DNA from 3 places in the Streptomyces sp. NPDC001787 genome. Region 1 is predicted to be linked to each of the others. Evidence: riboswitches for the same ligand, from Rfam matches in the RefSeq annotation. Region 1 holds a riboswitch; each other region holds the start of a gene.
The links. A riboswitch is a leader RNA that binds a small molecule or an ion and turns the genes downstream of it on or off. The one in region 1 is predicted to bind cobalamin.
Positions count from the first base shown of each region.

Region 1 (9,887 bases):
GCGGGAGCAGCCCCCGTTCCTCGTAGAACCGGAGCGCCCTCGGCGTGGTCCCCGCCGCTGCCGCCGCGTCACCGATCCGCATCCGCCACCCCCGACTGTATCGACGACACCGGCCGTCCACACGCGCCCGGCGTACGTGTACGTGCAGACACACGTCTACAGCTCGACGACCACCATCCCGAAGTGGCGGCCACCGATCACCTCGTGCAACGCCCGTGCGGCGTTTTCCATGCCCTGGACGCGTACATGGGGGAAGGTGATCCTCCCCGAGCGCAGCCACCGGCCGAATTCACGGTCCCACTGCGAGCGGGTTTCCTGGAGGTCGAGTCCGCCGAAGCCCCGCATCGTGATCCGCTTGACGATGACCTCGAAGAAGTCGATCTCGGCCGGGGCCGAGTCACCCCTGCTCCCTTCGGCCAACTGCCCGGACAGCGCGCCGACCAGGACGAACCGCGCACCCGGCCGGGCCACCGTGACGGCGGCCCGGAGCTGTTCGCCCCCGACCAGGTCGATGAACACGTCGATGCCGTCGGGCGCCGCCTCGGCCAGCCGGTCGGCGAACGAGGCACCGGGCTCCCGCAGGACGACCGCGTCGTAGCCGAGGCTCTCCGTCATCCGGTGCGCCTTCTCCGCCGAACCGGTGCTTCCGATGACCCGGCCCGCGCCCAGGAGCCCGGCGAGCTGTCCCGCCATCGAGCCGACCGCACCGGCCCCACCGGACACGAACACCGTTTCGCCGGAACGGAGTCCGGCGCCCTGCGTGAGTGCCGCGTACGCGAGGGGTCCTTCGGAGAGATGAGCCGCCGGGTCGGGCAGTTCGTCACCGAGCAGGGTGTATCCGCCGGCCGGGACCACGGCGTACTCCCTCCAGCCCAGCCAGTGCGACACCCATGCGCCGATCCGGGGGACCCCCGCCGTCGCACCGTCGCCGCCGGGTTCCTCCTGCCCGTTCCCCTCTCCCGCGCCCGTGGCCACCACCTCTCCGACCGCCGCCCCGAACAGCGCGTCACCGGGCCGGATACCGGGGAAGGGGGCGCCCTCCACACCCCCGGCGATGACCGTGCGAAGTGCCGGGAAGACCTGGAAGTACCGGTTCCGCACCAGCACTTCACCCGCGCCCAGCCGCGGGATCGCCGCCTCCGCGACCCGGAAGTGCTCGGGGCGGGGCAGCCCCTCGGGAACGGAGACGAGCCGCACCTCCCTCGACGTACGGGCGACCGGTGAGGCGGCGGAGGCATGGGGCGCGGGGCGGTCCTGCGGGGAGCCGGAGTCGTGCGGGGTATCGGTGGCGGGGGGCTGGGCGGGCAGGATCGGCTGGTCGGCGGGCATGGCGGTCTCCTCGGCTGCCGTCTTTCCTCCGGCCGTCCGGCCCGGAGGGACCTGGACGGTAAACCCTCACCCGTACGTCAAGGGCAAGCACCGGGCGCCACGCCCTCCCCGGCCCGGTGGTGTCCGGCTGTCCGGCTGTCCGGCTGTCCGGCGGACGGGAATTTCCGTCTCCTCACCGGCCGATCCGGCGAGTACCAGTACGGAACCGGCCAAGGAGTTCGCTACCGCTGCGCAGGTACACGCCTCATGTGGCGTGTGGCGTCACTCCGGTCGACTTCCGTCCCCTGTGTCACGGCCGGATCGCGTCCTACCAAAACCCCCACGCGGTCCGGACCCTGAAGACCATGGGGTACACCGAGAACGCCGCGCCCGCCCCGTACCACCCCGACGACGCTCCGCAGTCCGTACGCGAGGGAGCCACCGCTCCCTCTCCGCCGGCACCGCCCGACTGCCCGCTGTGCGAACTCCCGCAGGACCGCTACCCCACCCTCCATCCGCGGGCGTGGGTGCTGCTGGAACCCGGCATCACCGTCCCCTCCCACACCGTGCCGCCCCGGCGGCGGTGGCTCATCACCACGGACGGCGTCGCCTGGAACACCTGGGACGCGGAGCCGGTCCCGGGCGCGCGGTGCCGGATCGCCCACCGCATGGTCTGTCCGTGGCTCGAAGCCGATGACCTCTGGCCATGGGCGACCGCGCTGCGGCAGGAGAACGTGCGCCGGGCGCAGCGGCTCTTCAACCTGCCGGACGCGGGCTGAGGCCGGGGCCGCCCGCGCCCGTCACCGACGAGCGCGAGCGGCTTTCCTAGGCCTTGCGGAGCCGGGCGACGATGCCGTCCAGGTCCCGCTGGAACAGATCGGGGCGGACGACGTGCCCACCGGGGACCTCGTGCCACTCGTGCGGGATACCGGCAGCGCCGAGTCCGCCCCGGAACTCCCGCTGCCCTGCGAGCACCTGCGTCTCGTTGATCCGGTCGAACCAGTTGACCGGATCGGGGCTGGTGCCCGCGACCAGGAAGACCCGCTTGTTCCGGTAGCTCTCGATGCGCTGCACGGGGTTGTCGGCGCTGACCCTGGCCTCGTCCCACAGCGGCGCGCCGTAGACCGTGCCGCCGCCCAGTTCCACGGCCGCGGAGGAGACATTGGCCCAGTGCGTGACGAGACCCGCGTCACGGCGCAGGCTGGCGGGCCCGGAGTGGGCGCTCACCGAGGCGAAGTGACCGTAGTACTTGGCCGCGTACTTCAGCGCGCCGAAGCCGCCCATCGAGAATCCGGAGACCGCGCGGCCGTCGTACTCGGCATAGGTGCGGAAGTTGGCGTCGATCCACGGGAGCAACTGCGCGATATGGAACGTCTCCCAGTTCCGGGGGCCGACGTTGGAGCTCACCGGGTTGGAGTACCAGCCCGCGTGGCCGCCGTCGGGCATCACGACGATGACCGGCTTTCCGGCGGTCCAGGCACGGATGCCCATACGGTCGAAGGTGATGAAGTCCTGGTCCGTACCGCCGCCGTGGAAGAGGTACAGGACCGGGTAGCGGCGCCCACCGGTGTGATACCCGTCGGGAAGCAGGACGTTGACTCCGGGATCCCAGCCGATCGCGTCGGTCGCGAAGCGGTAGTACCACATGCGGGGATCGTTCTCGTTGTGGTCCACGATCCGCAGCCCGAAGCCGTCGCCCGCCGCACTGGCCGCGGAGGCCGACGCCAGGACCCCGCCCGCGCCCAGGGCCGTCGCCGCGGTGATTCCGCCGATGGCCCTGATGACACTTCTGCGGGTGGGGCTGTGGGGACTGTGATGACTCAACTTGTTCTCCTGGAGTGGAAGTTATGGGGAGATCACGCTCACCGGACGCAGGGGCACCGGAACACCGGGTGCGGGAGAGTCCTCGGCCGGGAGTCAGGCGGAGTACCCCTTCGGAGGGATCAGCGTGGCGAGCTGGTCGAAGGAGATCCAGTAGATCTGGTTGCCGCCGAACGAGGCGGGGTCGGCTATGAGGACGGTGCGGTCCACCTCGTCGTAGCCGAAGACGGTGAAGTAGTGGTAGATCGTCTGGTCCGAGGGGTACCCGGGCGGCTGATTGCCCGGCGGCGCGACGATGTTGGCCACCAACGGGTAGTTGCGGTCGATGTCGAACACGATGTCGGACCAGAGCAGGTCCCGCTGCGCCTGGGTGGGCGGGTCGTTCGGCATTTCCTTGGTCTCGTACCAGCCGCCGCCGAGGTTCGCGTTGAGTACGCCGGTCACCTGGCCGATGTGGTCGGTGCCCGCCTCGGTGGTGCCGAGCTGCCGGGCGAGTTCCCCCTGGGCCGGCGGGGCGGTGCGGGCGGAGAGGGCGATGCGGGTGGCTGCCGGACCGCACCAGTAACCGGTCTCCTGGACCTGGTAGTCGATCTGCAGCCAGTGCGCGCTCCGGGTGCGTCCGGAGTCGACGCTCAGCCGGCTGCCCGGCCGGTCGTACCCACTGACGACGGCCGTGCCGGCCTTCGTGCCATGGGCGAGCACGGACACGGCCGGGATGCCCGGCGCGGACGAGGCATGGGCCGCCGTACCGGGAAGAAGGAGGGCTCCGACGACGGCCGCGGCGGCCGTGAGGGACACAAGTCTCTTACGCATGGGGGCTCCTGGAGGGGGACAGGCCCTTACGGGAAGAAACGGCTTCGGGGATCACCCGGCCGTGTGCGACTGCGCGACCAGCGTGGTTCCTCACCCTCCGCGGGCACAAGCGCCGTAAGCCCAGGCTTACGGCCGGGCCCGCCGCGGCTCGACACGGCCCGGCCCGGCCCCGCCGGGCTACGGTCGGACCGCGCGCTCCTCGGTGGCCAGCAGGGCCCGGCCCTCCGCCGTCGCGACGTGGAAGGCCCGTCCCGCCCTGCGGACGGTGGTGATCAGCCCCGCCGCGCGCAGCACATTGAGGTGCTGGCTGACGGCCGGATGCGTCACATCGAGCAGCCGGGCGGCCTGGACCGTGGAGCAGCCGGTGCGGGCCGCGCGCAGAACCCCCGCCCGGGTGTGACCGAGCAGCGGCCCCAGCGGACCGGTGCCTGTCGTGGCGCGGTCGTCGGAGGCGCTCCCGGCCCAGTCGGCGGTGTGGTGGATGGGGTGGACGAGCACGGGCGGCAGGTCCCCGTCCGCGAGCGTGATCGGTGTGGGCCAGCAGAAGAACGACGGCTGGAGGACAAGTCCCCTGCCGCCCAGGCGCAGTTGCTGATCGACGGGGTAGGTGACCTCCAGTACGGGCGGGCGCCAGCGGAAGTGCGGGCCGAGGCCGGTGAGCAGTCCCTCGGTGCCGCCGTCCAGCAGGCTGTGCAGGCGGAGGGCGCGGTCGGCGTCGATATGGGCGTGCACGCGCTGCCAGTGCGGTTCGAGTGCCTCCAGCCGGTAGGCGTGCAGAGCGTCACCGAGCCGACGGAGGGCTTCGCGGTCCCCTCCGGCCAGGGAGCTCGTCCAGTCCGGGAGCCGGTGCGAGGAGGACAGCTGTGCCAGCTCGGCGCGCAGGCGCGTGCGCGGAGTGCTCATCAGGGTGTCGACCGCTGCCTGCATGGTGGTGCGGTCGCCGGAGGTGGGGGTGAGGAAGTCCGGTGAGTAGCCGCGCGGCGGCAGCAGACTGGACAGCAGCCGGCGTCCGCCCGACAGGCGTGGCCGGGCCCAGCGGCGCCAGGCGCCGAAGACCCTTTCCCCGTCGCGTCGTTGCAGGGTCTGCACGCTGTTGCTGATCTCCCAGAGGAAGTCCGGTCCCGGGGCCACGCGGACCCGGGCCAGATCCTCGGACGTGAAGTGCACCCGCAGCATGGTCGCTCCATCGTGAGGTGAAGGTGTGCCGATACCGACCGCGGTCATTTCCATCGGTTCAATCCCCGTGCGGAGGCGGGGAGTTGTCCGGACACGCCGCCGCACCCCGCAGCGTACCGCCGTTCGGTCGCCGCACGGGCGGGAGCGGATGAGCGCGGGCGCGGCAGGGCCGGGGCGGACACGACGGGTGTCCGCCCCGGCTCCGCGGGATCAGCCGTTCCCGGTGGCCAGCTCCGCGCGGACCTCGCGGGCGGCGGCGACGAGGTTCTCCAGGGAGGCACGGGTCTCGGGCCAGCCGCGGGTCTTCAGGCCGCAGTCGGGGTTGACCCACAGCCGGCCGGCCGGGATGGCCTCAAGTCCTGTACGGAGGAGGGCCGCGGCCTCCTCCGTGCTCGGGACGCGCGGGGAGTGGATGTCGTAGACGCCGGGTCCGGCTTCACGGGGGTAGCCGTGCGCGGCCAGTTCGCGGGCGACCTGCATGTGGGAGCGGGCCGCTTCCAGGCTGATGACATCGGCGTCGAGGTCGTCGATGGCCTCGACGATGTCACCGAACTCGGCGTAGCACATGTGGGTGTGGATCTGGGTGTCCGGACGTACACCGCTCGTGGTGAGGCGGAACGCCTCGGTGGCCCAGGCCAGGTAGGCGTCACGGTCGGCGGCGCGCAGCGGCAGTGTCTCGCGCAGGGCGGGCTCATCGACCTGGATCACCGAGGTGCCCGCGGCCTCCAGGTCGCCGACCTCGTCGCGCAGGGCGAGGGCGACCTGCCGGGCGGTCTCGCCGAGCGGCTGGTCGTCGCGGACGAAGGACCAGGCGAGCATGGTGACCGGGCCGGTGAGCATGCCCTTGACGGGACGGGCGGTCAGCGACTGGGCGTACGCCGTCCACCGGACCGTCATCGGCTCCGGCCTGGAGATGTCGCCCGCGAGCACCGGCGGCCGGACGTAGCGGGTGCCGTACGACTGGACCCAGCCGTGCTGGGTCGCGAGGTAGCCGGTGAGCCGTTCGGCGAAGTACTGCACCATGTCGTTGCGTTCGGGCTCGCCGTGCACCAGGACGTCGAGCCCCGCCTTCTCCTGGAAGGAGAGGACTTCCCGGATCTCGTCCCTGATCCGTTCCTCGTACCCGGCGGTGTCGATCCGCCCGGCCCGCAGGTCGGCGCGAGCGGCGCGCAGCTCATTCGTCTGGGGGAACGAGCCGATGGTCGTCGTCGGCAGCGGCGGGAGCCCGAGGTGCGCGCGCTGGGCGGCGGTCCGCTCCTGGTAGGGCTGCGAGCGCCGTCCGTCCGCGGCGGTGATGGCGGCGGTGCGGGCCCGCACCGCGGGGTCCCTGGTCAGTGCCGATCCGGCGCGGGAGGCGAGGTCGGCGCGGTTCGCCGCGAGTGCGGCGGCGATGGTGTCGGTGCCCCGGGCGAGCCCACGCGCCAGGACGGCGATCTCCCGCGTCTTCTGCCGGGCGAAGGCGAGCCAACGGGCGATCTGCGGGTCGATGTCGCGCTCGGCGGTGGCGTCCAGCGGTACGTGCAGGAGGGAGCAGGAGGCGGAGACGTCCACCCGGCCGGCGAGGCCGAGGAGGGTGCCGAGGGTCGCGAGGGACTTCTCGTAGTCGTTGATCCAGATGTTGCGTCCGTCGACGACGCCCGCGACCAGGCGCTTGCCGGGCAGTCCGCCGGCCGCCGCGAGGTCTTCGAGGTTGGCGCCGCCCGATTCGGTGAAGTCGAGGGCCAGTCCTTCCACCGGCGCCTTGGCCAGCACGCCCAGTGCCTCACCGAGCCGCCCGAAGTACGAGGCGACCAGCAGCTTCGGCCGGTCGGTGGCGGCACCGAGTTCGCGGTAGGCACGGGTGGCGGCGTTCAGCTCGGCGGGGGTGCGGTCCTGGACGAGAGCGGGTTCGTCGACCTGGACCCACTCGGCGCCGGCCGCCCGCAGATCGGCGAGCACCTCGGCGTACACCGGCAGCAGCCGGTCCAGCAGGGTCAGGGGCTCGAAGTCCCCGGACACGCCCGGCGCGGGCTTGGCGAGCAGCAGGTAGGTGACGGGGCCGACGAGGACCGGGCGGGCGGTGTGTCCGAGCGCGAGGGCTTCCTTCAGCTCGGCGACCTGCTTGGCGGAGTGCGCCGTGAACACCGTGTCCGGGCCCAGCTCGGGGACCAGATAGTGGTAGTTGGTGTCGAACCACTTGGTCATTTCCAGCGGTGCGATGTCCTGGGTGCCGCGGGCCATCGCGAAATAGCCGTCCAGCGCGTCCTCCTCGGCGACCGCGCGGTGCCGTTCGGGGACCGCTCCGACCATGACGCTGGTGTCCAGCACATGGTCGTAGTACGAGAAGTCGCCGGACGGCACTTCGTGGATGCCGGCGTCGGCCAGCTGCTGCCAGTTCGACCGGCGCAGATCCACCGCGGTCTCCCGGAGGGCGTCCGCGCTCACGCGGCCCTTCCAGTACCCCTCGACGGCCTTCTTCAGTTCACGGTTCTGTCCCTGGCGGGGGTAGCCGTACACGGTGGCCCGTGCTGCCGCGGCTGCGGGCTTCGCTGTCACAGAACTCTCCTTCGCGAGATGTGTCCTGGATCCCGGTGACGGGACGCGGACGCGAAGGGACGACCGACCGGGCGGACCACGTCGGGGAGTTCTCCCGCACGTGCCGCTCGATATGTACGCCGACCCGCCCACGAGGTCACCGGGATCTCCGCACGCGATCGGTCGCGTACGGGCAACGGGCAGGTCTTCGGACTCGCGGGCACATCTGCCGGGGCAGATCCCTACTGGCCGTCGCTTCCCGGATCCGGCCGGATCCAGTGCGTATGACGGCGTTCGTTCCCACTCACCGCTGCGGGGCAGTCCCGGATTCCCACCGGGTTCCCTCTTACGACGCGTCCCGCCTGGCGGACGGGGGCGAACCAGCTGCGTCCGCCACCCTAAGCGACGGGCGGCGCCCGCACACCCCCGCCCGGATACCGGGACACGTGACGGGCGGGGGTGTGCGGGGAGATGACGGGCACGGTGGAGCGGGAGCGGACACCGGGCCCCGTCGGGACAGCCTTCGGTGCTCGCCCGTCGCTATCCGGTCACCGCGTCGAAGGAGAGCCAGGTACCCATGGGGGCCTGCTGGCCCGCCCCGGGAACGGACCAGTCGCAGACCCCGTACGGGAAGATCCCCGTCAGCTCCTTGAGCTGGGCGTCGGTCACCGGCACCTGGTAGTCGGTGCGGACCACGGGACGCTTGCGGCACTTGACGATGTCGTTGGCCACATCGGCTCCGGCGACCATCCGCGGCGAGGTCCACACCGGGTAGAGGGTGTTGCACTCGGTGTTGCCGATGCCCTCCACCTGGGGTTCCGAGATCTTCTTCGCCCCGATGCCACGGGTCCAGCAGGCGTCCGTGAGTCCCTGCGGCCGGTTGCGGGCGATCCTCTCGATGGGGGCGTCGGTGCCGGGGTCCCCCTTGATGGCGGTGAGCCACTGGTCCATGTCGGCCACCATCCCGGCGAGGGTGAACCCGTGTCCGCTGGAGCGGGTGAGCATGACCTGGTTGGCGTGGGTGCCGTTGGCCTTGTCCAGGCGCGCCCGGGTGGAGAAGGAATGGAAGCGCATGTGCATGTCGCCGGTCGCGGCGTCGTCCGTGTAGTCGCGGTAGTCGATGATCGGGATGTCGGCCAGGCCGGCACCGCCGTTCAGCATGCGGCCGGTGCGGTAGGCGAGCCGAACCGCCTTGAGATCGGCGGCGGTGCGCTGCGCGGTGGGCTTGGCGTCGTCGTCGAGGCCGCCGATGCGCCGGTTGAGGTCGATGAACCGGTCCATGTCGATGGTCCCGTTGTTCAGGGCCTGAAGTCCGTACTGGATACCGGTGTTGTCGAGCGGCCTGCGCGCCTTCCCGGTCTCCGGTACCTCGCCGTAGACGTTCACGGCGTGGCTGTACACATCACAGCGGGCACCGTCCGGGTTGGTGAGGGGGTGGTAGCGCTGCGCCACGGGCAGCTGGGCCGGGCAGTACACCGTGGGGTCGATCCGGCCGGCGGCCCGCGCCAGGCTGCCGATGCTCTCCCACATGCCGAACCCGGAGACCGCCCTCTGCTGCTCCTTGGTGAACGCGTCCGGCGCGACATTCTTGAAGTAGTGGTTCAGGAGCTGGGCGTCGCTGAGCGTCTGGATCGTCCCGAAGCCGACGTCGGGGAAGCTGCAGCCGGAGAGGATGCCGTCCAGCAGGCCCGGGTAGTTGTCGGCGATCTGGTGGGTCTGGTACGAGCCGCCGGAGCAGCCGTTCCCGATGGTGAAGGCCGGCTCGCCGTACGTCTCCACGAAGCGTTCCTTGACCATGCTCATGGTCTCGGCGGCCAGCAGGTCGTTGCAGTTGTTGCCGAAGACGTTCAGCGAGGACGAGGCGACGCCGTAGCCCTTGCTCAGATACGTGTCGTTCATGATGCCGACGGTCTTGCGGCCCTGGACGTACCAGCCGCCGTTGCAGCCCCCGCCGAATCCGTACACGAGGCGTCCGTTCCAGCCCGGCCCGCGCTCCAGCGGGTCGGGGGCGGGGGACAGCGGGTCGTGCAGCACGGCCGTCTCGTAGATGCCGCGGTTGATGGTGCCGGTCTCGACGCGGACGATGTACGGCACCTTCCTGCCCGCGCTCGTCGTGGCGGTCGCCAGGTCGGCGGGACGGTCGTTCACGTCGGGCAGGGCGGCGAACGTGCCGGCCGTGGTGCGGTACATGTAGTCGACGCGGGTCTCGACCGAGCAGTTCGCGTCGGCCGGCTGCCCGAGGGTGGCACCGGTGA
Region 1 covers NZ_JBEOZE010000019.1:40,354-50,240, forward strand. Annotated here, with positions in the region: gene ABT170_RS24465 (MerR family transcriptional regulator) at 1-82, opposite strand, end outside; gene ABT170_RS24470 (MDR family NADP-dependent oxidoreductase) at 157-1,329, opposite strand; gene ABT170_RS24475 (DUF6083 domain-containing protein) at 1,674-2,087, shown strand; gene ABT170_RS24480 (alpha/beta hydrolase) at 2,134-3,132, opposite strand; gene ABT170_RS24485 (C39 family peptidase) at 3,226-3,942, opposite strand; gene ABT170_RS24490 (ArsR/SmtB family transcription factor) at 4,120-5,118, opposite strand; gene metE (5-methyltetrahydropteroyltriglutamate--homocysteine S-methyltransferase) at 5,329-7,653, opposite strand; cobalamin riboswitch at 7,815-8,013, opposite strand; gene ABT170_RS24500 (DUF6351 family protein) at 8,173-9,887, opposite strand, start outside.

Region 2 (9,887 bases), on a different contig from region 1:
GGCGGACCAGCAGGCCGGTCTCCCCGTGGTCGGCGACGGCCGCCGCGGTGTCGACCCAGAGCCAGGTGGCTTCCTCCCGGCTCAGCACCTCCTGGGCGTCGTCCGGGTCGGCGCCCTCGTACTCGGCGAGCCAGAGGAGCGCGTAGGGCCGCAGCGTCGGATCGGTGGCCACGGAGCGCACCACGGGCTCGGCGGGGGCGCCGACGACGCGGAGCGCCTCGAAGGCCAGGCCGCGCAGCAGCGCGTCCTCGCCGCGGGCGACGGCCAGCAGTTCGGTGACGGCGCTGCCGACCGGGCGGGCGGCGAGCCAGGCCCGGTATTCGTCGCGGGCCGGTCCCGGGGTGAGCCGGGCGCAGCCGAGCAGCATGTCCGCGGCGGACTGCTCGATGTTCCCGGCGGGGCTCTGGGCGGCGACGCAGATCTGCTCCAGCTTCACCCAGACCGCCCAGTTGCCGAGCGGGGTCAGGGTGGCGTGCCCGGCGCCGAGGGTGAGGGCCCCGACCTCGGCCAGCCCCTCCAGGGCCCAGTCGAGCAGGAGCGCGTTGAGGTCCGCGTCCTGTGCCGGGTCGGTGTGTTCGATGGCCGGGGCGCTCTGCGCGGGCGGCTGTTCGGGGCCGTAGGGCACTTCGCACCGCTCCTCGTGGAGCTCCGCGACGCGCTGGCCCAGGAGGTCCAGGAGTGCGGGCACGGTGACCGGGCCCGCCGAGAGCTGGAGGAGGGAGAGCACCTGGGGTACGGCCTCGACGGCCTCGGCGACAGCGGTGGACTCGATGCCCTCCGGTGCGGCGTGGACGAGCGACCAGGCGTCGAAGAGCGCCACCCAGCCGCGGAGCACGGCGGAGTCGTCGCGGTCCCAGGCACGCAGCCGCCAGCCGGGGCGTGCGGTGTCGCCGTGGAGTTCGACGAGTCCGGCCAGCCGGGCGCGGTCCCAGCCCGCGCGCACCTGGGCCGGGGAGAGTTCCAGCGCGGCCGCGGCCCGTTCCAGGGCCTGGGCGGCGAGCGGGGCGGCGCCGGGGCTCGTGCCGTCGGCGGCCCAGTGGGCGATCCGTACGGAATCGGCGAGGACCGCCCTGGCCTGGCGGGCCAGTTCCGTCCGGGGCGGGGTGCCCTCGGGAGGCCGGGGAGCCGGCCTGGTGCGCCGGGTGGTCACGGCCTTGCGGGCGGTGGCAAGGGGTCGCGGGCGGACAAGTCGCAGCCTGGAGTCGCGCGGGGTACGGGACGTCACGGGGAGCAGTCTTGCCTCTGACGGCCCGAAAGCCCAAACGGAAGCCGGTTCACCGGTCCGTGCGGGCGCTCGTCGGCCCTCCGGCGGCCGGCCGGGTTCCGCCCATCGCCTCACATCAGGGGCGTGAGGAAGCGCCGCAGGGCCTCCTCGTACCGTGCCGGACCGGCGTTCCACATCGCCGCATGCGGAGCCTGCGGTACGGGGTGCAGGCTGACCAGGTCGGGGCGGCGCGCGGCGAGTTCGCGCGACGGCTGCCAGGGGGCCAGGGTGTCGTCCGGGCCGTGGAAGATCAGTGTCGGGGCACGCAGGGCGGCCGGCAGCGAGGTGTCCAGGAGCGGGGCGTCGCGCAGCCCGGTCTGTCCCTGGGCGGCCCGGACGGCGAGCGGCAGCAGGGCGGCCGGTACGCCGCGGGCGACGGCCAGGGCGCGCAGGGTGGCCTGCCAGTCCATGACCGGGGAGTCCAGGACGAGGCCGCTGACGCGGTCGCGGAGCGCGGAGTTGACGGCGGCGTGCAGCGCCATCGAGGCGCCGGTCGACCAGCCGTGCAGCACGACGCTCCGGGCGCCGTAGCGCACGGCGTAGCGGATGGCGGCGTCCAGGTCGCGCCATTCGGAGGCGCCGAGGTGGCCGAGGCCGTCAGTGGAGCGGGGGGCGCCCGCGTCGCCGCGGTAGGCCAGGTCGAGCACGGGCAGCCGCTGGGAGTTCAGGAAGGCCATCAGGTTCATGGGGTGTGCCCGGGTGGTGCCGAGGCCGTGCACGGTGATCACCCAGGTGTCGCGGGCGCCGGGGACGAACCAGGCGGGCAGGAGCCCGAGTTCGCCGGGGATCTCGACCTCCTTGTGGTCGAGGCCGAGGGCGCTGCCCGGGTCGCCGCTGTACAGCTCGGGCGTGACGCGGACCCTGGCACCCGGTTCCAGGACCCCGTGGCCGACCCGCTCCAGTCTGCGGACGACGGTGTCGGGGGCGTGCGGCGCCTGGTCGACGACCGGTCCGACGACGGCGTGGACGCCGGGGCCCGTCAGCCCGTACGTACCGGGCCGGAGCGCGGCGAACGAACGGGTCAGGGTGACCTGTCCGGCCGCCGTGGCGTGCACGGTGAGTCTGCGGTCGGCGGGGAGGGGACGGCCGGACGGCACCTTGAGGGCGGCGTCGCTGGCGTACCGGCCGGCCGCGACCGCAGCCGCGCCGACGCCGAGGATCGTGGTGACGGCCGCTGCCGTCGCTGTTGCCGGGCGCACTGCTTCAGTGTCGTGGCGGGCCCGGACCGGTGCCAGCGGGCGGGGGCCGTCCGGTGCGGGGCCCGGCGGCAGGCGGGATCGGGCGGACGGAATCGACGGCGGGCGGGATCGGCGTGGTCCGGTGCGGGCCGGGGAGGGCCGGTGCGGCGTGGTCCGGTGCGGGCCGGGGAGGGCCGGTGCGGCGTGGTCCGGTGCGGGCCGGGGAGGGCCGGTGCGGCGTGGTCCGGTGCGGGCCGGGAAGGGCGCGGCGTGGTCCGGTGCGGGCCGGGGAGGGCCGGTGCGGCGTGGTCCGGTGCGGGCCGGGAAGGGCGCGGCGCGGTCCGGTGCGGGCCGGGGAGGGTCAGCCCGGCTGGCCGTATCCCTTCAGGGCCTCGGTCACCTCGCGCAGCTGGGCCGGGGAGAGCAGGGCCGGTTCGCGGCCCGGTACGGAGCTCGCGGTGAGCCAGAGCCTGCACAGCCATTCGAGCTGGGCGGTGCGGTCGTACGCCTGGTCGAGGCTGTCGCCGTAGGTGACGGTCCCGTGGTTCCGCAGGAGGCAGCCGGTGCGGTCGCGCAGGGCGGCGAGCATGTTGTCGGCCAGCTCCCGCGTTCCGTAGCGCGCGTAGGGGGCGGTGCGGACGGGGCCGCCGAGCATGGCCGCCGCGTAGTGCACCAGCGGGACCTCCTCGACCAGGGTGGAGACGGCGGTGGCGTGCACCGCGTGGGTGTGCACGACGGCCGCCGCGTCGCTGTTGCGGTAGACGGCCAGGTGGAGGGGGAGTTCGCTGGTCGGGGCGAGATCGCCGAGGACCCGGCGCCCTTCGAGGTCGACGCCGACCGCGTCGTTCGGGCCGAGCCGGTCGTAGGGCACCCCGCTGGGGGTGACCAGGACGGTCCCGCCGACACGTGCCGAGACATTGCCCGAGGTACCGACGACCAGCCCGTCGGCCGCGGACCGGCGGGCGGTGTCGACCACGCCCCGCCAGGCCCGCTCGATCGCTTCTTCCCGAGGCTGATCGCTCACGCTCATGCGGGGCACCCTAAGGGCTGCGCCGGGGCGGCGGGGGTGATACCGGACGCCGGGTGACCGGAATCTCTTCCGGGTGAAAAAACGCGTCCTCAAATGTTCGCCAAGGCCCGGCAAAGAGCAGCCCTCGCACCGCCCCAGGTGCCTCGCCCCACCTCGTAAGCAGACAAGCGGAGGGGATTGCATCCGGTTGGAGTCACCACAGCGCCCCGCCCAGTTCATCTTCCGTTCATCCAGGTTGCCTACGGTCCACGAGCCACTGACGTCGAACGATTGCCTGGGTAAATGGAACACATCACGCTGCTGCTCGCGATCGTGATCGTGACAGCTCTCGTGTTCGATTTCACGAACGGTTTCCACGACACCGCCAACGCGATGGCCACCACCATCTCGACCGGCGCCCTGAAGCCCAAGACAGCGGTGGCGATGTCCGCCGTTCTCAACCTGATCGGCGCGTTCCTGTCGGTGGAGGTCGCCAAGACGATCTCCGGCGGGATCGTCAACGAGGACGGCCTCAGAACCGAGGTCATCTTCGCGGCGCTCGTCGGCGCCATCCTGTGGAATCTGCTGACCTGGCTGGTCGGCCTGCCCTCCAGTTCCTCGCACGCCCTGTTCGGCGGCCTCATCGGCGCCGCGGTCATGTCGGCGGGCTGGTCCTCGATCAATGGCGGCACCGTCGTCACCAAGGTGCTGCTGCCCGCGATCGCCGCGCCGGTCGTCGCCGGTCTCGCCGCGCTGCTGGCCACGAAGCTGACGTACCGCATCGGGCGCAAGGTCACCGATGAGGGACAGCTGAAGTCGACCGCCAAGGGCTACCGGGCCGGGCAGATCGCCTCGGCCGGTCTCGTCTCGCTCGCCCACGGCACCAACGACGCGCAGAAGACGATGGGCATCATCACCCTGGCCCTGGTCACCGGCGGCGTCCTCGCCCCCGGCTCCAACCCGCCGGTCTGGGTCATCGTCTCCGCCGGTGTGGCCATCGCCCTGGGCACGTACCTCGGCGGCTGGCGCATCATCCGCACCATGGGCAGCGGCCTGACCGACCTCAAGCCGCCGCAGGGCTTCGCCGCCCAGACCAGTGCGGCCACGGTCATCCTGGCCTCCTCCCACCTCGGCTTCTCGCTCTCCACCACCCAGTCCTGCTCCGGCGCCGTGATGGGCGCGGGCCTCGGCCGTCAGGGAGGCGTGGTCCGCTGGTCCACGGCGACCCGGATGTTCGTCGCCTGGGGTCTGACCCTGCCGGCCGCGGGCCTGGTCGGCGCGGGCGCGGAGTTCCTGACCAAGCAGGGCGGCTGGGGCGTCGGCGTCGTCGCGGTCCTGCTCGTCGCGGGCTCCGGCGCCATCTGGCTGCTGTCGCGCCGCAAGCCGGTCGACCACACCAACGTCACCGGCGGCGGCCCGGAGGACGAGCCCGCGGGCGTCGTCACCACGGCCATCGCCGCCGTCACCCCGCCGCCCGTCGGCACCACGGGTCCCGACCTCACGTCCACCATCCCGGCTCCGGCCGGTACGCCCGCCGATCCGGCGCGGCCCGCCACGGTGTAAGGACAGATCCGCATGAACATCGACTGGGCAGCTCTCGCCTCCGTCTTCGGCGTCAGCCTCGTGGTCACCGTGGCGCTGGTCGGCCTCTTCACCCTCGGCATCGTCGGCCTCTCCAAGCAGTCCCCGACGGCGCGGAACGGCGCCTCCGGCGGCTCGTTCACCCCGGCCCGCGCCGGCGCGTACCTCTGCTTCGCGCTGTGCGCGGCGGCGGTCACGTACGGGATCTATCTGATCGTCGCCTGACCGGAACACCGCACCTCCACCTGGCCGGACACACCCTGTGTGTCCGGCCAGTGTGCGTCTGCGCACACTGCGGCTCCGCAGGTCAACGGCAAGTTGACGGGCGTTCTCACAGCGTGGTGGACTGCCGGAGCCGTTTACGGCGACAGCAGAGGAAGCCGGTGCGAATCCGGCGCGGTCCCGCCACTGTCACCGGGGAGCAGTCCCCCATCGGAAGTCACGGTCCGCCCACGCGGACTGGAAGGCCGGGGGAACCGCGGATCCGGAAGCCAGGAGACTCTCGTCGCCGGTCACGTCGAACCAGGGCGCGGACCCTGAGTGAGGACATACGCCATGCCTGGCTGCCGTGCGCCGGAACCTGTGTCACCCCTTGCGGAAATCTCCCGTACCCCGGCCGGCTGAGCCATGCGTGCCGACCGCATCTTCGCGTACGGCGCCACGGCCGGCCTGATCGCCGACTCCCTGCTCGGTGACCCCCGCCGGGGACATCCCGTGGCCGGGTTCGGCCGGGCCGCGGCGGAGGCCGAACGCCTGCTCTGGCGCGACCACCGCGGGTGGGGCGCCCTGCACACCCTGGTCTGCGCCGGCGGCGCCGCGGGGGCCGCCGCGCTGGCCGCCCGCGCCGTACGGGACCGCCCCGCCATGGCCGTCGCGCTGACCGCCGTCACCACCTGGTCCGTGATCGGCGGTACGTCGCTGGGCCGTGAGGCGCGCGCCGTCGCCGGCGCGCTCGCCGCCGGGGACCTCGACGTGGCCCGGGAGCGGCTGCCCCATCTGTGCGGCCGCGACCCCCACTCGCTGGACGGGCAGCAGATCGCCCGCGCCGTGGTCGAGTCCGTCGCCGAGAACACCTCGGACGCCGTCGTCGGCGCCCTCGTCTGGGGCGCCCTGGGCGGGGTCCCCGGGCTCGTCGGCTTCCGGGCCGTCAACACGCTGGACGCCATGGTCGGCCACAAGTCGCCCCGCTACCGGCGCTACGGCTGGGCCTCGGCCCGCCTGGACGACCTGGCGGGCGGACCGGGAGCCCGGCTGACGGCCGCGCTGGCCGTGGTGGCCGGAGGACGGCCCCGTGCGGCCGTACGGGCCTGGCGGGCCGACGCGGGCAGCCATCCGAGCCCCAACGCGGGGCCGGTGGAGGCCGCGTTCGCGGGGGCGCTCGGCGTACGGCTCGGCGGGACCCTGGCGTACGCCGGGCGGGTCGAGCACCGGCCCGTGCTCAACGGAGCGGACGGCCGGGCCGTGGAGAGCGCCGACATCGAACGGGCGGTACGGCTGTCGCGCCGGGTGAGCGCGCTGGCCCTGGGCGTATGCGTGGCGGGCCGGCTGCTCGCGGGACGGAGAGCGAAATGAGCGGCGGACTCCTGGTCGCCGGGACCACCTCGGACGCGGGCAAGAGCGTCGTCACGGCGGGGATCTGCCGGTGGCTCGTGCGCCGGGGCGTGAAGGTCGCGCCGTTCAAGGCGCAGAACATGTCGCTCAACTCGTTCGTGACCCGCGAGGGCGCGGAGATCGGGCGTGCCCAGGCGATGCAGGCCCAGGCCGCCCGGGTCGAGCCGTCCGCGCTGATGAACCCGGTGCTGCTCAAGCCCGGCGGCGACCGCTCCAGCCAGGTCGTCCTGATGGGGAAGCCGGTCGGCGAGATGAGCGCCCGCGGCTACCACGGGGGGCGCCAGGAAGCGCTCCTCGGGACGGTCGTGGACTGCCTGGAGCGGCTTCGGGGCACGTATGACGCCGTGATCTGCGAGGGCGCGGGCAGTCCTGCCGAGATCAATCTGCGGCGCACCGACATCGTGAACATGGGCATAGCCCGCGCCGCGCGGTTTCCCGTGCTGGTCGTCGGCGACATCGACCGCGGCGGCGTCTTCGCCTCGTTCTTCGGTACGACGGCGCTGCTGAGCGCCGAGGACCAGTCGCTGGTCGCCGGCTATCTCGTCAACAAGTTCCGGGGCGATGTCTCGCTGCTGGAGCCGGGCCTGGACATGCTGTACGGGCTGACGGGGCGGCGGACCTACGGGGTGCTCCCGTTCGCGCACGGGCTGGGCATCGACGAGGAGGACGGCCTGCGCGTCTCGATGCGCGGAGCCGTACGGGAGTCGGTCGTCGCGCCGCCGCACGGCGAGGACGTGCTGCGGGTGGCGGTGTGCGCCGTACCGCTGATGTCGAACTTCACCGATGTGGACGCGCTGGCCGCCGAGCCGGGTGTGGTGGTGCGGTTCGTGGACCGGGCGGAGGAGCTGGCCGACGCGGACCTGGTGATCGTGCCCGGCACGCGCGGCACCGTGCGGGCGCTGGCCTGGCTGCGCGAGCGGGGTCTCGCCGACGCGCTGGTGCGGCGGGCGGCCGAGGGACGGCCGGTGCTCGGCATCTGCGGCGGGTTCCAGGTGCTCGGGGAGCGGATCGAGGACGAGGTGGAGTCGCGGGCCGGGGTGGTCGACGGGCTGGGGCTGCTGCCGGTACGCATCCGGTTCGAGCGGGCCAAGACGCTCGCCCGGCCGTCCGGTACGGCGCTCGGCGAGCCGGTGGAGGGGTACGAGATCCACCACGGGGTCGCCGATGTGCGCGGCGGTGAGCCGTTCCTGGACGGCTGCCGGGTGGGTGCCGTGTGGGGGACGCACTGGCACGGGTCGCTGGAGAGCGACGCGTTCCGGCGGCGGTTCCTCGCGGAGGTCGCGCGGGCGGCGGGCCGGCGGTTCGTCGCCGCGCCGGACACGAGTTTCGGGGTGCTGCGGGAGGAGCAGCTGGACCGGCTCGGGGATCTGGTGGAGGAGCACGCGGACACGGACGCGCTGTGGCGGCTGATCGAGGGCGGCGCGCCCGCGGGACTGCCGTTCATCGCCCCGGGGGCACCGGGGGTGGTGGCGCCGCGGACGGGGGCGCCCGGACCGGGCGGTGGCGCGTCCCCGGGAGCCCCGGACCCGGGAGCGCCGGCCGTCGAAGCGCCGGACCCGGGAGCGCCGGACGGGCCCGGGACGGCCCGGAACGCGGTGCGCGGGCCCGACGGGCCCGGAGCGCCGGAGGGGCTCGAAGCGGCCCTCGAAGTGTCGGATGTCAACAAGGAGGCCCTGTGAGTACGCCGTATCCCTTCACCGCGATCGTCGGGCAGGACGATCTCCGGCTCGGACTGCTGCTGAACGCCGTCAGTCCGGCTGTCGGCGGGGTGCTCGTACGGGGCGAGAAGGGAACCGCCAAGTCCACCGCCGTGCGGGCGCTCGCCGCGCTCATGCCGGAGGTCTCCGTGGTGCCCGGGTGCCGCTTCTCGTGCGACCCGGGGGCGCCCGATCCGGCGTGTCCCGACGGGCCCCACGGGGACGGGACGGGCGTGTCGCGGGCCGCGCGGACCGTGGAGCTGCCGGTCGGCGCGTCCGAGGACCGGCTCGTCGGCGCGCTGGACATCGAGCGGGCGCTCTCGGAGGGCGTGAAGGCCTTCGAGCCGGGGCTGCTGGCCGACGCGCACCGCGGGATCCTGTACGTGGACGAGGTCAACCTGCTCCACGACCATCTGGTGGACCTGCTGCTGGACGCGGCGGCGATGGGGGCCTCGTACGTCGAGCGCGAGGGCGTCTCCGTACGGCACGCCGCGCGCTTCCTGCTGGTCGGCACGATGAACCCCGAGGAGGGCGAGCTGCGGCCCCAGTTGCTGGACCGGTTCGGGCTCACGGTCGAGGTGGCCGCCTCCCGTGACACCGATCAGCGGGTCGAGGTCGTGCGGCGCAGGCTCGCCCACGACGACGACCCGGTCGCGTTCGCCGCCCGGTGGGCCGAGGAGGAGGCCGCCCTCCGGGACCGGATCACCGCCGCGCGCGCCCTGCTCCCCCAGGTCGTGCTGGGCGACGGCGTGCTGCGGCAGATCGCGGCGACCTGCGCGGCCTTCGAGGTCGACGGCATGCGCGCCGACATCGTGATGGCGCGTACGGCGACCGCCCTGGCCGCCTGGGCGGGGCGCGAGGAGGTGCTCGCCGAGGACGTGCGGCAGGCCGCGCTCCTGGCGCTCCCGCACCGGCGCCGCCGCAACCCGTTCGACGCGCCCGGCCTCGACGAGGACAAGCTGGACGACACGCTCCAGGAGGCCGCCGGGGACGAGGCGGGCGGCGAGGGCGGCAACGACCCGGATCCCGACGGTCCGCACCCGGACGGCCCCGGTGACGGGGGCGGGGGCGACGACGGTGGCGGGGGCGGCGGGGTGCCGCCGCAGGCCGACGGCAGCGGTACGACGGGGCCTGCCCAGGAGGGCAGCACCGACACGCCCGGCCGCTCCGCCGGTGCGGAGCAGCAGCCCGTGGCCTCGGCCGAGCCGTTCCGGACGAGGACGCTGAGCGTGCCGGGTCTCGGCGAGGGCGCCGCGGGGCGGCGCTCCCGGGCCCGTACCGAGCACGGCCGTACGACCGGGTCGCGGCGCCCGCAGGGTGCCCTGACGAAGCTTCACCTGTCGGCGACCGTGCAGGCCGCGGCGCCGCACCAGCACGCCCGCGGGCGGTCGGGGCGGGGCCTCGTCGTCCGCCGGGACGATCTGCGGCAGGCGACGCGGGAGGGGCGCGAGGGCAATCTGGTGCTCTTCGTCGTGGACGCCTCCGGTTCGATGGCCGCCCGGCAGCGGATGAGCGCGGTGAAGGGGGCGGTGCTGTCGCTGCTGCTG
Region 2 covers NZ_JBEOZE010000005.1:323,212-333,098, reverse strand. Annotated here, with positions in the region: gene ABT170_RS10090 (hypothetical protein) at 1-1,150, opposite strand, end outside; gene ABT170_RS10085 (alpha/beta hydrolase) at 1,336-2,463, opposite strand; gene ABT170_RS10080 (class II aldolase/adducin family protein) at 2,804-3,472, opposite strand; gene ABT170_RS10075 (inorganic phosphate transporter) at 3,755-5,014, shown strand; gene ABT170_RS10070 (hypothetical protein) at 5,027-5,257, shown strand; cobalamin riboswitch at 5,366-5,555, shown strand; gene ABT170_RS10065 (cobalamin biosynthesis protein) at 5,660-6,604, shown strand; gene ABT170_RS10060 (cobyric acid synthase) at 6,601-8,322, shown strand; gene ABT170_RS10055 (putative cobaltochelatase) at 8,319-9,887, shown strand, end outside.
Region 2: linked by a shared signal. The riboswitch ahead of ABT170_RS10065 (cobalamin biosynthesis protein) and the one ahead of metE (5-methyltetrahydropteroyltriglutamate--homocysteine S-methyltransferase) in region 1 are both predicted to bind cobalamin.

Region 3 (9,887 bases), on a different contig from region 1:
TGGTAGAGCATGACCCAGTCGGGGTGCTCGGCCGACAGCTCCTTGGCGACGCGGACGGCCGTGTTGGAGCCGCCCGCGGCCGGGGAGGAGACGATCTCGGCGCCCCACATGGCGAGCAGGTCGCGCCGCTCCTGCGAGGTGTTCTCCGGCATGACGCACACGATGCGGTAGCCCTTGAGCTTGGCCGCCATGGCGAGCGAGATGCCGGTGTTGCCGCTGGTCGGCTCCAGGATCGTGCAGCCGGGTGTCAGGCGGCCGTCCCGCTCGGCCTGTTCGACCATGTGGAGCGCGGGGCGGTCCTTGATCGAGCCGGTGGGGTTGCGGTCCTCCAGCTTGGCCCAGATACGGACGTCCTCGGACGGGGACAGCCGGGGCAGACGCACCAGAGGTGTGTTGCCCACGGCTGCCAGCGGGGAGTCGTAACGCATCAGCGCATGCCACCGGCGACGGCCGGGAGGATCGTGACGTTGTCGCCGTCGCTGAGCTTGGTTTCGATGCCGTCGAGGAAGCGGACGTCCTCGTCGTTGAGGTAGACGTTCACGAAGCGGCGGAGCTCGCCCCCGTCGACGACGCGCTCACGGATGCCGTTGTGGCGGCTGTCCAGGTCGACGAAGAGGTCGGCGAGCGTCGCCCCGCTGCCCTCGACCGCCTTGGCGCCGTCGGTGTAGGTGCGGAGGATGGTCGGAATGCGGACCTCGATGGCCATGGCGTGGGCTCCTGTCGGAAGCGGGGAGGTGGCGTGGGGCGCGCGTTTCTGCCCCCGCGCTGGGGGTGGTGCGTGTGGGTGGCGCTCGGACCGCGGCTCAGGCCGTGCGGCTCGCGGGCAGGCGTCAGCCGGGACAGATCGCGCTGGAAAGCCTGCACAGGTCGACGTGCAGCCGCGCGACGAGCAGCGTGCCCGGCGTCTTGATGCTCACGTCATGGGGAACCATGCGGTCATCGTATCGATTCCCGGCCGGAAATCCGGAGTGTGATCTCGCATGGTGGATGCTCGGCGTTCACTATGCGGAAAGTCGGCTCCCGCCCGGGAGGTAGACGACGGTCGGGGCGCCCGTCGTGGGGTGGGTGGTGACCTCGGCCGTCACTCCGTAGACGTCGGCCAGCAGCTCCGGGGTGAGGACGTCTGTTGGGGTGCCCGAGGCGACGACCCGGCCCGCCCGCAGGACGTAGAGGCGGTCGCAGTAGTACGCGGCGAGGTTCAGGTCGTGCAGGGCCAGCAGGTTCGTGGTGCCGAGTTCACGGACCAGCGAGAGGATCTCCAGCTGGTAGCGGATGTCCAGGTGGTTGGTGGGTTCGTCCAGGACGATGAGGGACGGTTCCTGGACGAGGGTCCGGGCGACCAGCGCGCGCTGGCGCTCGCCGCCGGAGAGGGAGGCGAACGCACGGGGCGCGAGTGCGCCGATGCCGACCCGGTCCAGGGCCGCTGCCGCCAGTTCGGTGTCGGCGGCGGTGTCCGCCTCCCAGAAGCGTTTGTGCGGTGCCCGGCCCATGGCGACGACCTGCGCGACGGTCAGTTCGAAACCGGCCTGGCCGTCCTGCGGGACGGTGGCGATCCGGCGGGCTCGGGCCTTGACGGGGAGGCGGGCGAGGTCGTCGCCGTCGAGCAGGACCCGGCCGTGGGTGGGGCGCAGGGTTCCGTACACGCAGCGCAGCAGGGTGGTCTTGCCGCTGCCGTTGGGGCCGACGAGGCCGACCGTCTCACCGTCGGCGGCGGTCAGGTCGACGGAGTCCACGAGGTGCCGGCCGCCGGTCCCGTAGGAGAGGCCTTCGGTGCGCAGACTGGTCATGCGGCAACTCCTTCGGGTCGAAGGCCGGTCATGCCGGGGCTCCTTCGGGGCGGCGGCGGAGCATCCAGAGGAAGAACGGGCCGCCGGTCAGGGCGGTGAGGACACCGACCGGGATGTCCTGGGGAGCGGCGACCGTCCGCGCGGCGAGGTCGGCCAGGACCAGGAAGACCGCGCCGCCCAGCGCGGCGACCGGGAGCAGGGCGCGATGGCCGGCGCCGACGGCCATCCGGGCCATGTGCGGCACCATCAGGCCGACGAAGCCGATGGCTCCGCTGTAGGCGACGAGGGCGCCGGTGAGCAGGGAGGCGAGGACGAAGACACCGGCCCGGAAGCGTGCGGTGTCGAGCCCGAGGACGGTGGCGCCCTCCTCGCCGACGAGCAGCAGGTCGAGCGGGCGGGCGAGGGTGAGGAGCAGCGCCGTGCCCGCGACGAGGACGGCCGAGGGGAGCGCGAGCATGTCCCAGCGGGCGGCGCCGAGCCCGCCGAGGGTCCAGTAGAGGACTTCCTGAAGATGGTCGGCGCGGGCCGAGGTGACCAGGATGAGGCTGGTGAGGGCGGAGAGGACGTAGGAGACGGCGACTCCGGCCAGGACGAGCCGGTTGGTGGTGAGGCCGGATCCGCCGCGGGCCAGGGTGTAGACGAGCAGGAGTGAGGCGAGCGCGCCCGCGAAGGCGGCGGCCGGGATCGTGACGGTGGTGGCGAGGCCCGCGCCGACGCCGAGGACGATCACGAGGACCGCTCCGGTGGAGGCTCCGGAGGAGACGCCGAGGAGGAACGGGTCGGCGAGCGGATTGCGCACGAGCGCCTGGAGGACGGTGCCGATCACGGCGAGTCCGGCGCCGACGACGACGCCGAGCAGGATCCGGGGCAGCCGGACGTCGAGGACGATCGTGCGGAACGGGCCCGGTCCGGCCCGCCCGGTCAGGATGTCCAGGACCTGGCCGGGCGGGATGCGGACGGAGCCGAGGGCGAGCGCGGCGAGGACGGCGGCCCCGAGGACGACGGCGAGGGCGCCGAGGACCAGGGTGTAGCGCAGCCGTCGCGGCGCGGCGGGGGTGCGGCAGCTCACGACGCGGTGGCCGCGTCCGTCGCTTCCTCCGTGGGTGAGTCCCCGGGTATCTCCGGGTGCAGCTGGGCGGCGAGCTTGCCGACCGCCGCGGGGGCGCGCACGCCGAGCACCGCGTCGGAGAGCGGGAGGACGGCGAAGCGCTTGTTCCTGATCGCGGGGACGTCGGCGAGTGCCGGGTCCTCCAGGAGCCGCTTCTTCTTCTGGGCGACGGTGGTGGAGCCGTAGTCGTAGATGACGATGACGTCGGGCTTGCGGGCGACGACGTTCTCCCACGAGGCGTCGCCGAAGGGCTTGTCGAGGTCGGCGAAGACGTTGCGGCCGCCGGCCCGGGTGATCAGCTCGTTGCCGATGCCCCTGCCGCCCGCGGTGAACGCGGTCTTGTCGCCGCTGTCGTAGACGAAGACGGAGACCGGCCGGGCGGACTTGAGCCGCTCGGCCGCGGCGGCGTTGGTGGCCTTCGCCTCCTTGATCCACGACTCGGCGCGCGAGGCGACGCCGAAGGTGCGGCCGACCTCGCGGACCTCCTGGTAGAGGGCGTCCATCGCGGTCGGGCTCTTGGCGCAGTACTCGGTGTTGAGCCGGGTGTCGATGCCGGACTTCTTCAGCGCCTCGCGGCTGCGGCCGTCACTCGCGGTGAACGCGGTGGAGTAGCCGCCGTAGACGAAGTCGGGGTCGGCGGCGAGGAGCTTCTCGTACGAGGGGTACTCCTCGGCCAGGACCGGGATGGACTCGTACTGGTCCTCGTACTCCGGCAGGACCCGGTCGTCGAGGTAGGCGGTGCCGACCATGGACTTGGCCAGCCCCAGTTCCAGCATCACTTTGGTGACGTGCTGGTTCATGGTGACGGCGCGCTTGGGCGGTGCCGTGTACGTCGTGGTGACACCGCAGTTCGTGACGGTGTACGGGAAGCCCTTGGCGGACGGTCCGCCGGCCTTGGCCGAGTCCGCGGAGCCGTTGTCGGCGTCCGAGGCGGAGCAGGCGGTGAGGGCGAGCGGGAGCAGCACGGCGGCGGCTATGAGCGCGGGGGTGCGCCGGGACATGGCGGGGCCTCTCCGGGGGATTTCCGCGTCCCCTGGTCGGTGCGAGAAGGCGGCAGGCCAGTTCCTGACTGCCGAGCCCCGGTCCTGGTGGACGGGGTTCGGTCACAGTGGCGGGACCGTGCCGGACTTGCACCGGCTTCCTGGTTCCTGCCGCCTCGTTGGGTCTGGGTGCAGTGTGCCAGACCTGGTCGCGACGCAGGTGAGGCGACCCTCAGTGGACGTCCCCCCGGGCGTCCTTCAGTAGGCGTCGACGATCTTGACGTCCTCCTCGGTGATCTCGCCGTCCACGATGCGGTACGAGCGGAACTGGAAGGGGCCCGCGTCGTCGGTGTCCGCGGTGGAGACGAGGACGTAGTGGGCGCCGGGTTCGTTGGCGTACGTGACGTCGGTGCGGGAGGGGTAGGCCTCGGTCGCCGTGTGCGAGTGGTAGATGATCACGGGCTCCTCGTCGCGGTCGTCCATGTCGCGGTAGAGCTTGAGGAGGTCGGCCGAGTCGAACTCGTAGAACGTGGGCGAGCGGGCGGCGTTGAGCATGGGGATGAAGCGTTCGGCCCGTCCCGTTCCGGCCGGTCCCGCGACGACTCCGCACGCCTCGTCGGGGTGGTCCGCGCGGGAGTGGGCGACGATCCGGTCGTGGAGGTCCTGGGTGATGGTCAGCATGGCGCCCAGGATAGGACCGGCCGCCGCGGGCGGCGGGCCCGCCCGTACCGAGGAGTGGTACGGCGGGCCCGCATGCCGGACGCTCCGGCGTGGGTGACCGTGGGTGTCAGCGCTTGATGAACGCCGTGTTCCCGGGGTTGCGGGCCTTGAGCACCAGATATGAGACACCGAGGATCAGGGCCCAGACCGGTGCGCAGTACAGCGAGACCCTGGCGTCCTTGTCGATGGCCATCATCACGATGACCATCGCGATGAAGCCGAGCGCGAAGACGCTGGTGTACGGGGCTCCGGGGGCCCGGAAGGCGGACTGCGGGAGCACCCCCCGGTCGGCCAGCGCGCGGAAGCGGAGCTGGCTGAGCAGGATCATGATCCAGGCCCACATGCCGGAGATGGTCGCGAAGGAGACGACGTAGTTGAACGCCTCGCCCGGCCACTGGTAGTTGATCCAGACGCCGACGAGCATCAGCGCGGCCGAGAACGTGGTGCCGGCGAACGGCAGGCCGTTCCTCGTCAGCCGGGTGAAGGCCCTCGGGCCCTGCCCGTTGAGCGCCAGGTCACGCAGCATGCGGCCGGTGGAGTACATCCCGGAGTTGCAGGAGGAGAGCGCCGCGGTCAGGACGACGAAGTTGACGATCGCGGCCCCCACACCGAGGCCCATCTCCTCGAAGGTCTTCACGAACGGCGAGACATCGGGCTTGAACGTGCTCCACGGCACCACCGAGAGGATCATGATCAGCGCGCCGACGTAGAAGACGGCGATGCGCCACGGCACGGTGTTGATGGCCTTGGGCAGGACGGTCGTGGGGTCCTTGGACTCGCCCGCGGTGACGCCGACGAGTTCGACGGCGAGGAAGGCGAACATCACGATCTGAAGGGTCATCAGCGTGCCGGTGATGCCCGAGGGGAAGAATCCGCCGTCGTTCCAGAGATTGGCGACGGTCGCGGTGCCGGCGGCGTCGGAGAAACCGATCGTGAGAACTCCGGCGCAGATAAGGATCATGCCGACGATCGCGGTGACCTTGACCATCGAGAACCAGAACTCCAGCTCGCCGAAGAGCTTCACGGAGATGAGGTTGGCGCCGTACAGAATGATGGTGAAGACCAGTGCCGACAGCCACTGCGGAATGTTCCACCAGTACGTCATATAGGTGGCGGCGGCGGTGACTTCGGTGATTCCGGTGACGACCCAGAAGAGCCAGTACGTCCAGCCGGTCACGAATCCGAAGAACGGGCCGAGAAATTCCCGCGCGTACTCCGAGAAGGAGCCGGAGACCGGGCGGTACATGAGGAGTTCGCCCAGCGCCCGCATGATGAAGAAGATGACCAGGCCCGCGATCGCGTAGGCCAGGATGAGGCTGGGACCGGCCCGGTCGATGGCTTTGCCCGCACCGAGGAAGAGTCCGGTGCCGATGGCTCCACCGATGGCGATCATCTGGATCTGGCGGGCACCCAGGCCGCGCCGGTATCCTTCGCCGCTGTTTCCCGCACCCTCGGCCTCATCGCCGGCGTGCCCCTTGTCGACCTGTGCCGATGTCATGGTGGTGCGCCTTTCTCCACGCCGATCCGCGCCTTCACAGGCGACGGATCAGTTCCTGATCCCCCCGGATATGGATGGAGTGCCGTCGGCGTTCGGCCGACTTGTAGCGCCCCCGGGAACAGGGATGGCGTCCCCGGGTGGTCGTGAAGATTTATCACGGGCCCCCGGGCGACCCACGGGACATTGTGTGGCGCACACCACAGGAAAAAGCGGACAAGAGTTTCCAGCCGCTGCAAAGACGGCCGTTCGGGTGACGTGATCGTTATTCCGATTTGAGCGTCCACTGAGCGAACGCACCGCAGGACGGCACCGCAGGACGCACCGCAGGACACGCCGCTGGACGCACCGAAGGGCTGCCCCGCGGGACGGCTCCGCGGGACAGCCCTTCGTCTCCGGATTACGGCATCAGCGTCTCGATGAGCGTCTCCTGGAGCGCCCCCAGCCAGAGATAGGCCATCACCATCGGCTTGCGCGGGTCACTGTCGGAGAGGCGGTAGAGCGAACCCTCCTGCCCCTCGTCCTCGTCGGACACCTCCAGCCGGGTGCCGATGGTGAGCCGCAGGTCGTTCAGGGCGCCGAGCCAGTTGCGGCACTCGTCGGCGGTGAGCGTGAGCACGGCCCCGCCCTCCCCCACGGGCGTGAGCCCGTCCAGGGTGCGTACGACGGCGAGGGCGTCCTCGCGCTTGCGGGTGCGCAGATCGTTCTCGGTGAAGCGGCGGAACTCGGCGGACGCCTCGCGCAGCTCCTTGTCCTCGTTCCCGTACGCCTCGGGGAAGAGCCGGGCCAGGGCGGGGTCGGTGGGCGGTTCGCTCGGGCCCTCGGCGAAGAGCGCGGCGAGCGGATCCTCGCCCTCGGCGGGCTGGTCGCCCGGACCGATCAGTTCCAGCAGCTGGACGGCCAGGGAGCGCAGGATGGAGATCTCGACCTCGTCGAGCGCGACGGCCGCGCCGCCGCCGGGGGTGGCCTCGAAATGGCCGGCCATGGATTCTCCGATGGTGGGTCGTGCGGGGCAGGGGCGGGACGGAGCGGATGACGGGCGCGCAGGGCGGGGCCGGTGCGCGGCCCTGTCCGCCGGAGCGCGGACCGGCCGCGCTCCTAGGTGCGGTCCTGGGTCAGGGTGGCCCAGAGGCCGTAGCCGTGCATGGCCTGGACATCGCGCTCCATCTCCTCGCGGCTTCCGCTGGAGACGACGGCACGGCCCTTCTGGTGCACATCGAGCATGAGCTTGTGGGCCTTGTCCTTGGAGTAGCCGAAGTAGGCCTGGAAGACATAGGTCACATAGCTCATGAGGTTGACCGGGTCGTTGTGCACCAGCGTCACCCAGGGGACGTCCGGCTCGGGGACCGCGAAGGTCTCTTCGGCCGACTCTGGACGTTCGATCTCTACGGGGGCAGCAACGCTCACCTACCCCATGCTGCCACCCGGAAGGGGTCATCGCACAAACGGACCCCACATCTCGTCACTTTGACGAAATAGGGGGTAGCATCCCAGCCATGAACTCAGCGGACCTTGGGCGACGGGTCGGTGTGCCGTCGACCGCACTCTTCACCGACCAGTACGAGCTGACCATGGTGCAGGCGGCCCTGAAGGCCGGCACCGCGGACCGGCGCTCGGTTTTCGAGGCCTTCACCCGGCGGCTGCCGGAGGGGCGGCGCTACGGCGTCGTGGCGGGCACCGGGCGGGTGCTCGACGCCGTGGAGAACTTCCACTTCGACGACGAGATGATCGGCTTCCTGCGCCAGCAGCGCGTCGTCGACGAGCCCACGCTCGAATGGCTGGCCGGTTACCGCTTCAGCGGCGACATCTGGGGCTACCCGGAGGGCGAGGTGTACTTCCCCGGCTCGCCGATCCTGCGGGTGGAGGGCTCCTTCGCCGAGTGCGTGCTGCTGGAGACCGTGATCCTGTCGATCCTCAACCACGACTCGGCGATCGCCGCTGCGGCCTCCCGGATGTCGGCCGCGGCGGGTGGCCGCGGGCTGATCGAGATGGGCGCCCGCCGCACGCACGAACTGTCGGCCGTCGCCTCGGCGCGCGCCGCGTACGTCGGCGGCTTCGACACCACCTCCGACCTCGCGGCGGGCTTCCGCTACGGCATCCCGACCGTCGGGACCAGCGCCCACGCGTTCACGCTGCTGCACGACAGCGAGCGCGACGCGTTCCGGGCACAGGTGGACTCGCTCGGCCGGAACACGACGCTGCTGGTCGACACGTACGACGTGACCGAGGCGGTCCGCACGGCGGTCGAGATCGCCGGGCCCGAGCTCGGCGCGGTCCGGATCGACTCCGGTGACCTCCTGCTGGTCGCGCACCGGGTGCGGCAGCAGCTGGACGAGCTGGGCGCCACCGGGACGAAGATCGTGGTGACCTCGGACCTGGACGAGTACGCCATCGCCTCGCTGGCCGCGGCGCCGGTCGACGCCTACGGCGTGGGCACGCAGCTGGTCACCGGGAGCGGACAGCCGACCTGTTCCATGGTCTACAAGCTGGTCGCCCGCGCCGCCTCCGCCGACCCCGGCGAGACCATGCGGCCCGTCGCGAAGAAGTCGCTCGGCGCGAAGTCGTCGGTGGGCGGACGCAAGTGGGCCGCGCGCCGGCTGGACGAGCACGGGGTGGCCGAGGCCGAGGTCGTCGGCACCGGCCCGGTGCCCGAGGAGCTGGCCGGGCGGCAGCTGCTGGTGGAGCTGGTACGGGGCGGCGAGGTGGTCGCCCGCGAACCCCTGGAGGCGGCCCGCGAGCGGCATGTCGCCGCGCGGAAGGGGCTGCCGATGTCGGCGATCCAGCTGTCGCGGGGCGAGCCGGTGATCCCGACCGAGTACATGTGACCCGGCACGGGTGCGCCGGCAGGTGTGGGGCGGCCGAAGCGGGGCAACGGCGGGATGGGCCGGGATTGCCGGACGGGCTTGATTGTGCCGTCCGAGTCTCTACGCTCGATGGCATCCGCTACCGCTCCCCTCCCGCCCCCTTCCCGCTCCCCTCCGACCCCGTTCACGCCCCGGCCCCGAAATCCCGGCTCGCGCCCGACCCGCCGCCCCTCCCCACCTAAGGACACCCGCCATGCACCGCGCCTTGATCGTCGTGGACGTTCAGAACGACTTCTGCGAGGGCGGCAGCCTCGCGGTGGCGGGCGGCGCCGATGTCGCCGCCGCCATCACCGACCTGATCGGCGAGACCCAGGCCGGCTACCGCCATGTGGTGGCCACCCGGGACCACCACATCGACCCGGGCGACCACTTCTCGGACCGGCCCGACTTCGAGCACTCCTGGCCGGTGCACTGCGTGGCCGGTACGGAGGGTGTGGGCTTCCACCCGAACTTCGCCCCCGCGGTCGCCTCCGGTGCCATCGACAGCGTGTTCGACAAGGGGGCGTACGCCGCGGCGTACAGCGGCTTCGAGGGGCTCGACGAGAACGGGGTCGGGCTCGCCCAGTGGCTGCGCGACCGCTCCGTCACCGAGGTCGACGTGGTCGGCATCGCGACCGACCACTGCGTCCGGGCCACCGCCCTGGACGCCGCCCGCGAGGGCTTCACCACCCACGTACTGCTGGACCTGACCGCCGGCGTCGCCGGGGCGACCACGCAGCGGGCGCTGGAGGAGCTCCGCGACGCGGGCGTGGAGCTCACCGGCAAGCCGGTCGTCGCCGGCCCCCTGTAGGGCGCCCCGCGGGCCCGCCCCACCGGCTGCGCGGGCCCTACGCCGCCGGCCGGGCCGGGCCCGCGTAGCCGGTGGGGCCCAGCAGCGCCCGGATCGGGTGCCAGAGCTCCTGGCCCGCCTGGGGCGCCGCCCGCCACAGCAGG
Region 3 covers NZ_JBEOZE010000013.1:139,637-149,523, reverse strand. Annotated here, with positions in the region: gene ABT170_RS19670 (PLP-dependent cysteine synthase family protein) at 1-428, opposite strand, end outside; gene ABT170_RS19665 (MoaD/ThiS family protein) at 428-706, opposite strand; gene ABT170_RS19660 (putative leader peptide) at 831-932, opposite strand; gene ABT170_RS19655 (ABC transporter ATP-binding protein) at 1,002-1,787, opposite strand; gene ABT170_RS19650 (FecCD family ABC transporter permease) at 1,816-2,856, opposite strand; gene ABT170_RS19645 (ABC transporter substrate-binding protein) at 2,853-3,896, opposite strand; cobalamin riboswitch at 3,935-4,099, opposite strand; gene ABT170_RS19640 (M67 family metallopeptidase) at 4,134-4,556, opposite strand; gene ABT170_RS19635 (amino acid permease) at 4,663-6,093, opposite strand; gene ABT170_RS19630 (DUF2017 domain-containing protein) at 6,491-7,075, opposite strand; gene clpS (ATP-dependent Clp protease adapter ClpS) at 7,189-7,497, opposite strand; gene ABT170_RS19620 (nicotinate phosphoribosyltransferase) at 7,587-8,915, shown strand; gene ABT170_RS19615 (isochorismatase family protein) at 9,148-9,744, shown strand; gene ABT170_RS19610 (hypothetical protein) at 9,782-9,887, opposite strand, start outside.
Region 3: linked by a shared signal. The riboswitch ahead of ABT170_RS19645 (ABC transporter substrate-binding protein) and the one ahead of metE (5-methyltetrahydropteroyltriglutamate--homocysteine S-methyltransferase) in region 1 are both predicted to bind cobalamin.